DNA from 2 places in the Rhizobium sp. P2_G2 genome. Region 1 is predicted to be linked to the other one. Evidence: riboswitches for the same ligand, from Rfam matches in the RefSeq annotation. Region 1 holds a riboswitch; the other holds the start of a gene.
What was found. A riboswitch is a leader RNA that binds a small molecule or an ion and turns the genes downstream of it on or off. The one in region 1 is predicted to bind S-adenosylmethionine.
Positions count from the first base shown of each region.

Region 2: it holds a riboswitch for S-adenosylmethionine, as region 1 does, so the genes downstream of both, AC1D06_RS04175 (O-succinylhomoserine sulfhydrylase) here and metA (homoserine O-acetyltransferase MetA) in region 1, are expected to answer to the same signal.

Region 1 covers NZ_JBFUFF010000006.1:3,018-7,635, forward strand. Annotated here, with positions in the region: gene AC1D06_RS07020 (vWA domain-containing protein) at 1-303, opposite strand, end outside; gene metA (homoserine O-acetyltransferase MetA) at 307-1,254, opposite strand; SAM riboswitch at 1,298-1,375, opposite strand; gene AC1D06_RS07030 (AAA family ATPase) at 1,455-2,297, opposite strand; gene AC1D06_RS07035 (hypothetical protein) at 2,418-2,669, opposite strand; gene AC1D06_RS07040 (HpcH/HpaI aldolase/citrate lyase family protein) at 2,813-3,694, shown strand; gene AC1D06_RS07045 (DUF1737 domain-containing protein) at 3,691-3,897, shown strand; gene AC1D06_RS07050 (hypothetical protein) at 3,967-4,413, opposite strand; gene AC1D06_RS07055 (antibiotic biosynthesis monooxygenase family protein) at 4,442-4,618, opposite strand, start outside.
Region 2 covers NZ_JBFUFF010000003.1:114,350-118,967, reverse strand. Annotated here, with positions in the region: gene AC1D06_RS04185 (glutathione S-transferase family protein) at 1-204, shown strand, start outside; gene AC1D06_RS04180 (2'-deoxycytidine 5'-triphosphate deaminase) at 379-1,506, opposite strand; SAM riboswitch at 1,542-1,620, shown strand; gene AC1D06_RS04175 (O-succinylhomoserine sulfhydrylase) at 1,668-2,852, shown strand; gene AC1D06_RS04170 (IlvD/Edd family dehydratase) at 3,150-4,618, shown strand, end outside.

The DNA of each region.
Region 1 (4,618 bases):
CTCCTCCTCGCTCAAATGCTTTTCAGCGAGCCTCATCAGCCATTCGGTCGGGATTTCGGCGACATCGACGATCTCGGTCGCACCCGAGGCCGCCTGCACACCTTTGAAATAATGCGCGAACACCTGATCGAAACGGTCGATGAACCGCTCGTCCTTTACCAGCGACGCCCGCGCCAGATAGTAAAAAGCTTCGACATCGTAGTCGGCAATATGCGCCTCCACCCCCTCCATCAGCGTCAAGAATTCCCGGAGCGTCACCGGGATTTTCGCCGCCTTGAGTTCGAGGAAGAAGGGAAGGAACATTGCTTACGCCACCCTGCGCTCTTCCAGCCGCTCCTCTTCGCCGATCTTTTCCAGCACGAACGGTGTCGTCTGGTAGACCTGGTTGATCCAGTTGCCGAACAACAGATGCGCATGACTGCGCCAGCGGTTGAGCGGAATCTGGGTCTCGTCATTGTGCGGGAAATAATTCGCCGGCATCTTGATCGGCACGCCGGCCGACTGGTCGCGGAAATATTCGTCGGCCAACGAGGTCGAGTCATATTCGACATGATTGAACATATAGAGCCGGTTGCCCTTCTTCTCGGCGATGAGGCAGAGGCCGGTATCGGCCGAGGTCATCAGCACTTCGAGACCCAATCCCGGATCGATGTCCTTGCGCAGCACCTCGGTCCAACGCGATACCGGCACGGCGAAATCGTCAGAGAAACCGAGCAGATAGGGCGAGGTCGGGTTGAGATTGCGGTGCTGATAGACCCCGAAAGCCTTTTCCGACAGCGTATATTTCGGCACATTGTGGAAGTGGTAGACCGCCGCCATCGCGCCCCAACAAATGTTGAGCGTCGAATGGACATTGGTCGTCGTCCATTCAAAAATCTGCGTCAGCTCGTCCCAATAAGTGACGTCCTCATAATCCAGCATCTCGACCGGCGCGCCAGTGATGATGAAGCCGTCGAACTTGCGATCCTTCACCTCGTCCCAGGTCTTGTAGAAGGACAGCAGATGTTCTTCCGACGTGTTCTTGGACTTGTGTCCGCCGATGCGCACCAGCGTCAGCTCGACCTGCAGCGGCGAGGCGCCGACCAGCCGGGCGATCTGGATCTCGGTTTTGATCTTGTTGGGCATGAGATTGAGCAGGCCGATCTGCAGTGGGCGGATGTCCTGCCGGATGGCGACGGAATCGGTCATCACCGAAACGCCTTCGGACAGCAGGGTCTGGAATGCAGGCAATTGATCAGGAATCTTGATCGGCATCGGGGAACTCCATAACACCGGCTCGAAATACAATTCGCCGGTCCCCGTATACGCGGTGGCCCATTTAGCGAGTTGTTTAACGTGGCTGCAAGCCGGCCGGCAAATCACCACGGTCTTTCTCTTATACCGGGTGACGGGAAATATCAATCGGGTGGAAAGCAGGCGTTTACGGACGCGAAGCTTGCTCAGGGCACCGCGCCCTATCGCATCTCCCTGCGCGCCATGAAGGCCAGGCGTTCGAAAAGATGCACATCCTGCTCGTTCTTGAGCAGTGCGCCGTGCAGCTTGGGCAGTGCGTTCTCGTCGCTCGCGGCCAGCGTCTCGGGCTCGACATCGTCGGCGACCAGCAGACGGATCCAATCGAGCGCTTCAGAAGTCGAAGGCTTCTTCTTCAACCCCGGCGTCTCGCGGATCTCGAAGAAGCGGGTCAGCGCCTGCGACAACAGCCGCTGCTTGATGCCGGGATAATGCACCTCGACAATCCGGCCCAGCATGTCGGCATCAGGAAAGCGGATATAGTGGAAGAAACAGCGGCGCAGGAAGGCGTCCGGCAGTTCCTTCTCATTGTTGGAGGTAATGATGACGATCGGCCGCACCTTGGCCCGGACCATCTTACCGGTTTCGTAGACATGGAACTCCATGCGGTCGAGTTCCTGCAGCAGGTCGTTGGGAAATTCGATGTCAGCTTTGTCGATCTCGTCGATCAAGAGAACGATTTTCTGATCGGCCTCGAATGCATCCCAGAGTTTGCCGCGGCGGATATAGTTGGAAATGTCGTGCACCCGCTCGTCGCCCAACTGGCTGTCACGCAGGCGCGAGACGGCGTCATATTCGTAAAGCCCCTGCTGCGCCTTGGTGGTGGACTTGATGTTCCATTCGATCAGCTTCAACCCAAGACCGGCCGCCACCTGCCGCGCCAGTTCCGTCTTGCCGGTACCCGGTTCGCCCTTGACCAGAAGCGGCCGCTCCAGCCGGATCGCGGCGTTGACAGCGATCATCAGGTCCTTGTCGGCGATATAGTGCTCGGTACCGGTAAACTGCATGCGGCCTGCTCTTCGGGAAATGCGCGGTGACGATACTGTCGGAGGAAATTCAGGGCAACAAAAAAGGCGGAACGAATCGTCCGCCTTCCGATCGGCCAAGGCTCACGCCCGGCCGCCTCATCACATGTCGATAATCGTGCCCTTGCCGTCGTTCCAGACGCGCATCTGGTCCTGTTCGCGGCGTGTCCGTGCGCGGGCATAGGCACGCACCGGCGCCGGTTTGTCCGAGAGCAGGCTCGACAGCCACTGGCCGAGCAACAGCACCGAAACCGCGCCGGCAATCGCCAGGCCGATCGAAGCGGTAAACAGCGCGGCCACGGCCACGAAGGTCAGGCCGGCGAGTGTCAGTAGAAAAGAACGTACACTTCTCATGGCAACCACCATTTTTTAACATTTTTAATGTGGGGCAGTTTCCCCTCAAATGCAAGGCATACCTCGATACAGAGTTTCACATATTCTTGAAATAAGGCGAAAGTCGCGCCATAACGGCTCCAAAACAATGCTATGACCCGAAAATGACACTGCTGCACCGCTCCATCCTCAGCCTGCCCGCTTCCAACGAAAGAGCCATCGCCAAACTGCCGTCGCTGGCGATGGACGGGGTGATCCTAGACCTTGAGGACTCTGTCGCCGAGAGCGCCAAGGAAGACGGGCGCCGCAACATCCGCAATTTCCTCGCCGAAAGGCCGCTGAGGGATCGCGAGATCATCATCCGCGTCAATGACATCTCATCGCCGCACTATACGGACGACCTCAGCCTGGTCATGGATTGCCAGCCGGATGCCGTGCTGCTGCCCAAGGTCAAGACGGCAGACGATATCCTCGAACTCGCCGGCGTCCTTGCCGATAGCGAAGCACCGGAGAGCCTGCGCATCTGGGCGATGATGGAGACACCGCTCGCCATCCTCAATGCGGGACCGATCGCCGAAACCGGCAGGACAGCCGGCGGTCGGCTTGATTGCCTCGTGGTCGGCCTCAACGATCTGAGGAAAGACACGGGCGTCCCGCCGGACCCGGAACGCCGCTTCGTCATGCCCTGGCTGATGCAGACAGTGCTCGCCGCCGGCGCCTTTGGGCTGACGGTGCTCGATTCCGTCTCCAATGATTTCCGCGACCTTGCCCCCTTCGAGGCCGAATGCGCCCAAGGCCGCGCCATGGGCTTCGACGGCAAGATGCTGATCCATCCGGCGCAGATCGAGGCAGCGAACCGGCATTTCCGGCCGTTGCCTGAAGAAGTCGCGGAAGCGGAAGCAATCATCGCCGCCTTCTCCAGCCCCGAAGCTGCGGGGCTGAATGCCACATCGATCGACGGCAAGATGGTCGAGCGGCTGCATTACCAACAAGCCCTGGCGCTGATGGCCAGGGTCGAGGCAATCAAAGCAAGGACAAACGCATGAAACTCTACCGCTTCCTCACCGGCCCGGACGACGCTTCCTTCTGCCACAAGGTCTCCGCCGCGCTCAACAAAGGCTGGGTATTAGAGGGGTCGCCGACCTATGCCTATAATGCCGACACCAAGCTGATGATGGCTGGACAGGCTGTGGTGAAAGAGGTTGTGGGGAAGGACTATGATCCGGAGATGAAGCTCTCGGAGCAGTAGAGCCTATCGAACGGCCGCCTCGCGATCGGCCATTCACCATCGCGAAACCGCACATCGCGACGATCCGGATCAAGCCGGCCGGCGGCGGAGTCGGCCCTTCATCTTCAGGCCATCGCGCATGTTAAGCCCAAGCAGGACGATGTTCGTGGCACCAGCCAAGAGTTCGATCGCCTGGACCGCATAGAAGGCGGGGTCGAATTCAACGGCTCGCGCCTTCGATGCAAGGAAGAGCGCCGCCGGAATAAGGATCAAGGCACCATTGAGCACAATCAACGGCATGCGTCGGACCTTGACGCCGACCAGCCCGGCTTGCCGACCCTTGGCGAGGGCAAAGCCCGTGCCTCCGACCGCCGCCATTGCCGGAACCAGGATGAGGAAACCCCAGGGCAGGGCTGTCTTGACGGTGATAATATCGGCCTCGGAACCGAACAACTCACTGGCCGCGGTCGACAGCCAGAAAATCACAATCGTCAGTAGCGCGATTGCGCCGGCGATCGGGTGGATGAGCTTGGTCATAGTGCCCACAACCTTTTGATCAAGCGACTCAGATGCCGGGAACCGCAGCCTTTTGGAACAGGTGCGGAGAGGCCTTGGCCGAAGCCGGATAGGCTGAGAGTTTTGCCCTGAACTCCGGACTGGTGAAGGCAGCACGAAAATCGGCCGTCGATTGCCAGACAGCATAGTTGAGATAGGTCGGGCTCGGGCCGATCGCGCGATGCAA
Region 2 (4,618 bases), on a different contig from region 1:
GCCGGGGATGCACTGTCGCTGGCCGATCTGCTGTTGGCTCCGCAACTGCACTTGATCTCCGGCGTGCCGGAGGTCCGCGCCATGCTGGAAGGCATGGGGCTGTTCGATTGGCTCGAACGGATGGTGGCGCATCCGAGCATGGTCGCGACATTCCCCGTCGAGCTCAACCTGCCGAGCAGCTTGCGGGCGCTCGAAGCGGCGTGAGGTGCAATCGCCGGGGTAGGGCAGAGCGCGACACGTCGCGGTAGAACATACATCCACTCCGGCGGCTCGCCTGCCGGAGCTCGTCTGTGCGCCGGGCATGGGGGTGCATTCTTTCGGGTGAAAGTCCTACCGCAAGTCCCGTAGGCCGTCACCCGATTGCCCTGGATTTCGCCTTCATGCGTGTGCGCGAAAATGCTTGGACAGTTTCAGGCCCTGCGCCTGGTAGTTTGAGCCCAGACCCGCGCCATAGAGCGCCTGCGGCAGTTCGCGCATGCGTTCGTAGACCAGGCGGCCGATGATCTGGCCGTGGTCGAGGATGAAGGGCACGTCGTGGCTGCGCACTTCCAGCACGGCGCGCGAGCCCGAGCCGCCGGCCTGTGCGTGGCCGAAGCCGGGGTCGAAGAAGCCGGCATAGTGGACGCGGAACTCGCCCACCAGAGGATCGAAGGGCACCATTTCGGCGGCGTAGAGCGGCGGCACGTGGACGGCTTCGCGGGAGACGAGGATATAGAACTCGTCTGGGTCGAGGATCAATTCGTTGGCGCCGCGGCTATAGAGCGGTTCCCAGAAATCGTAGACGTCGTGGGCCGCCTTGACGTCGACATCGATGACGGCCGAGTGGCGCTTGCCGCGATAGCCGACCAGGCCATCCGGTCCGGTGCCCTTGAGATCGATGGAAAGGGCGATCGACGAGCCGGCGATAATAGGCGTTTCGCTGGCGACCAGGGTTTCGGCGAGATGCAGCGCCAGCATCTCGCCTTCCTGCAGCAGCGACTGGCCGTCGCGAAAGCGGACCTGCGACAGGCGCGAGCCCTTGCGCACGATCACCGGAAAAGTCTTGGGCGAGATTTCGAGATAGAGCGGCCCCTTGTAGCCGGCCGGGATCTTGTCGAATTCCTGTGAATAGTCGGTGATGACGCGGGTGAAGATATCGAGCCGGCCGGTGGAGCTCTTGGGGTTGGTCGAGGCCGACAGTACTTCCGGCAGTTCCAGGCTTTCGAGGAGCGGCACGATATAGACGCAGCCGGTTTCCAGCACCGCACCCTGGCTGAGATCGATGACATGCAGCTTCAGCCGGTCGAGCTTGTCGGCGACGCGCTTGTGCGGTCCGGGCAGGAAAGAAGCACGGACGCGGAAGGCCTGCGCGCCGAGCCGGAGATCGAGGCTCGCAGGCTGCACCTGGTCGACATCCAATGCTTTTTCGGCCCGGAGCCGGCCTTCGTCCCAAAGCGCCCTGATCGCGCGATCTGCCAATATGCCTGCCATTCTGCCCTCATTTTTCGCCGGACAATAGAAACCCATCCACATTGACGCAAGCAACCAGATGCGATAAGCCCCAGTTATTCCGTGGTGATTTGGCCGGCCGGCTTGCAGCCACGTTAAACAAGTAGCTAAAAAGGCCGGGTTCGTGATGAAACCGGCTTGCTTTACGCGGCCGGTTTTTTGTTTTGAGGGTGATGCACATGAGCAAGAAGAACTGGCGTCCGGCAACCAAACTCGTCCATGGCGGCACGCTCCGCTCGCAGTTCGGTGAAATGTCGGAAGCGATCTTTTTGACGCAGGGCTTTTATTACAATTCCTCCGAAGCCGCCGAGGCGCGTTTCAAGGGCGAGGATGACGGCTTCATCTATGCCCGTTACGGCAGCCCCACCAATGACATGTTCGAAAAGCGCATGTGCCTGCTCGAAGGTGCGGAAGATGCGCGCGCCACCGCGTCCGGCATGGCCGCCGTCTCTGCCGCGATCCTCTGCCAGCTCAAGGCCGGCGACCATATTCTTGCGGCCCGCGCCCTGTTCGGCTCCTGCCGCTGGGTGGTCGAGACGCTGGCGCCGAAATACGGCATCGAATTTACGCTGATCGACGGCAAGCATCTGGAGAACTGGGAAAAGGCAATCCGGCCGAACACCAAGGTGTTCTTCCTCGAAAGCCCGACCAATCCGACGCTGGAAGTGGTCGATATTGCCGGCGTCGCCAAGCTCGCCAACCAGATCGGCGCCAAGGTCGTGGTCGACAATGTCTTCGCCACGCCGCTGTTCCAGAAGCCGCTCGAACTCGGCGCCCATGTCGTCGTTTATTCCGCCACCAAGCATATCGACGGTCAGGGCCGCGTGCTGGGCGGCGTGGTGCTGTCGAGCAAGGAATGGATCGACGCCAACCTGCATGACTATTTCCGCCATACCGGCCCGGCCATGTCGCCTTTCAATGCCTGGGTGCTGCTCAAGGGCATGGAGACCATGGCGCTGCGCGTCCGCGAGCAGACGGAAAACGCCGCCAAGATCGCCGATTTCCTCGCCAATCACAGCGCCGTCTCCAAGGTGATCTATCCCGGTCGCAAGGACCATCCGCAGGCCGAGATCATCGCCCGGCAGATGACCGGCGGCTCGACGCTGGTCGCCTTCGAGCTGAAGGGCGGCAAGAGCGCGGCTTTCGCCTTCCAGAACGCGCTCGATATCATCAGCATCTCCAACAATCTCGGCGACGCCAAGAGCCTGATCACCCATCCGGCGACGACGACGCACAAGAATTTGAGTGAGGATGCGCGTGGCGAGCTTGGCATTGGGCCGGGCATGGTGCGGTATTCGGCCGGTATCGAGGATGTGGAGGATTTGATCGAGGATTTCGATCAGGCGTTGGGGAAGATCAAGTAAGTCAGCGATCCGGGGCTACCCCCCTTTGCCCTGCCGGGCATCTCCCCCTCAAGGGGGGAGATTGGCCAGACGCCGGCTCCCTCGCTCAAACTAGCGTCGAGTGCACGGAATACGACAGAAGATTGGTGCGAGGCAGCGCCTCATCCAATCTCCCCCCTTGAGGGGGAGATGTCCGGCAGGACAGAGGGGGGTGATCACGTGCGCCGAGCCTGCGATCTAACAATCCACCCCTTGTGGTCAGAACCCAGACAGCGCTACTAATTGTCAGGCCATTGCCTGCCGCTAGGAATTCGCATCATGTCCGACACCACGCCGAAACGCCGTCTCCGCTCCCAGGACTGGTTCGACAACCCTGATCATATCGACATGACGGCGATCTATCTCGAGCGCTTCATGAACCAGGGGATCACGCCCGAGGAACTGCGCTCCGGCAGGCCGGTCATCGGCATTGCGCAGTCGGGCAGCGATATCAATCCCTGCAATCGTCACCATATCGAACTGGCCAAGCGCACCCGCGACGGCATCCGGGATGCCGGCGGTATTCCGATCGAATTTCCCACCCATCCGCTGTTTGAGAACTGCAAGCGGCCGACGGCGGCGCTCGACCGCAATCTTGCCTATCTCGGCCTGGTCGAAGTGCTCTATTCCTATCCCTTCGACGGCGTCGTGCTGACCACCGGCTGCGACAAGACGACGCCCTCGGCAATCATGGCGGCCTCGACGGTCGATATCCCGGCGATCGTGCTCTCCGGCGGGCCGATGCTCGATGGTTGGCACGAAGGTGACCTCGTCGGCTCCGGCACGGTGTTCTGGCGATCGCGGCGCAAGCTGTCGGTCGGCGAGATCAACGAGCAGCAATTTCTCGAGGCGGCGATGGACTCTGCCCCCTCGATCGGCCATTGCAACACCATGGGCACGGCCTCGACGATGAATGCGCTGGCCGAGGCGCTTGGCATGTCACTAACCGGCTGCGGCAATATCCCGGCCGCCTATCGCGAGCGCGGCCAGATGGCCTATCGCACCGGCCGCCGCGCTGTCGAAATCGTCTTCGAGGATCTGAAGCCGTCCGATATCCTGACCCGCGAAGCCTTCCTCAACGCCATCCGCACCAATACGGCCATCGGCGGTTCGACCAATGCCCAGCCGCATCTGGCGGCGATGGCCAAGCATGCCGGTGTGAAACTCTACCCCGAGGACTGGCAGGTGCATGGCTATGACATTCCGCTGCTCGCCAATGTCCAGCCGGCCGGGCAATATCTCGGCGAGCGCTTTCACCGGGCCGGCAGCACGCCGGCTGTCATGTGGGAACTTTTGCAGGCCGGCAAGCTCGACGGCGACTGTCGCACGGTCACCGGCAAGACCATGGCTGAAAATCTCAGGGGGCGCGAGGCCAGGGATCGCGAGGTCATCCGCCCGTTCAACGATCCGCTCAAGGAGCGTGCCGGCTTCCTGGTGCTCAAGGGCAATCTATTCGATTTCGCCATTATGAAGATGAGCGTCGTTTCCGAGGATTTTCGTGCCCGCTACCTGCAGGAGCCCGGCCATGAAGGTGTGTTCGAGGGCAAATGCGTCGTCTTCGACGGCTCGGAGGATTATCACGCCCGCATCAACGATCCGGCGCTCGGCGTGGACGAGAACACCATTCTGGTGATCCGCGGCGCCGGCCCGATCGGCTGGCCGGGCTCGGCCGAGGTGGTCAACATGCAGCCGCCGGATCATTTGCTCAAGCGCGGCATCAAGAGCCTGCCGACCATCGGTGACGGCCG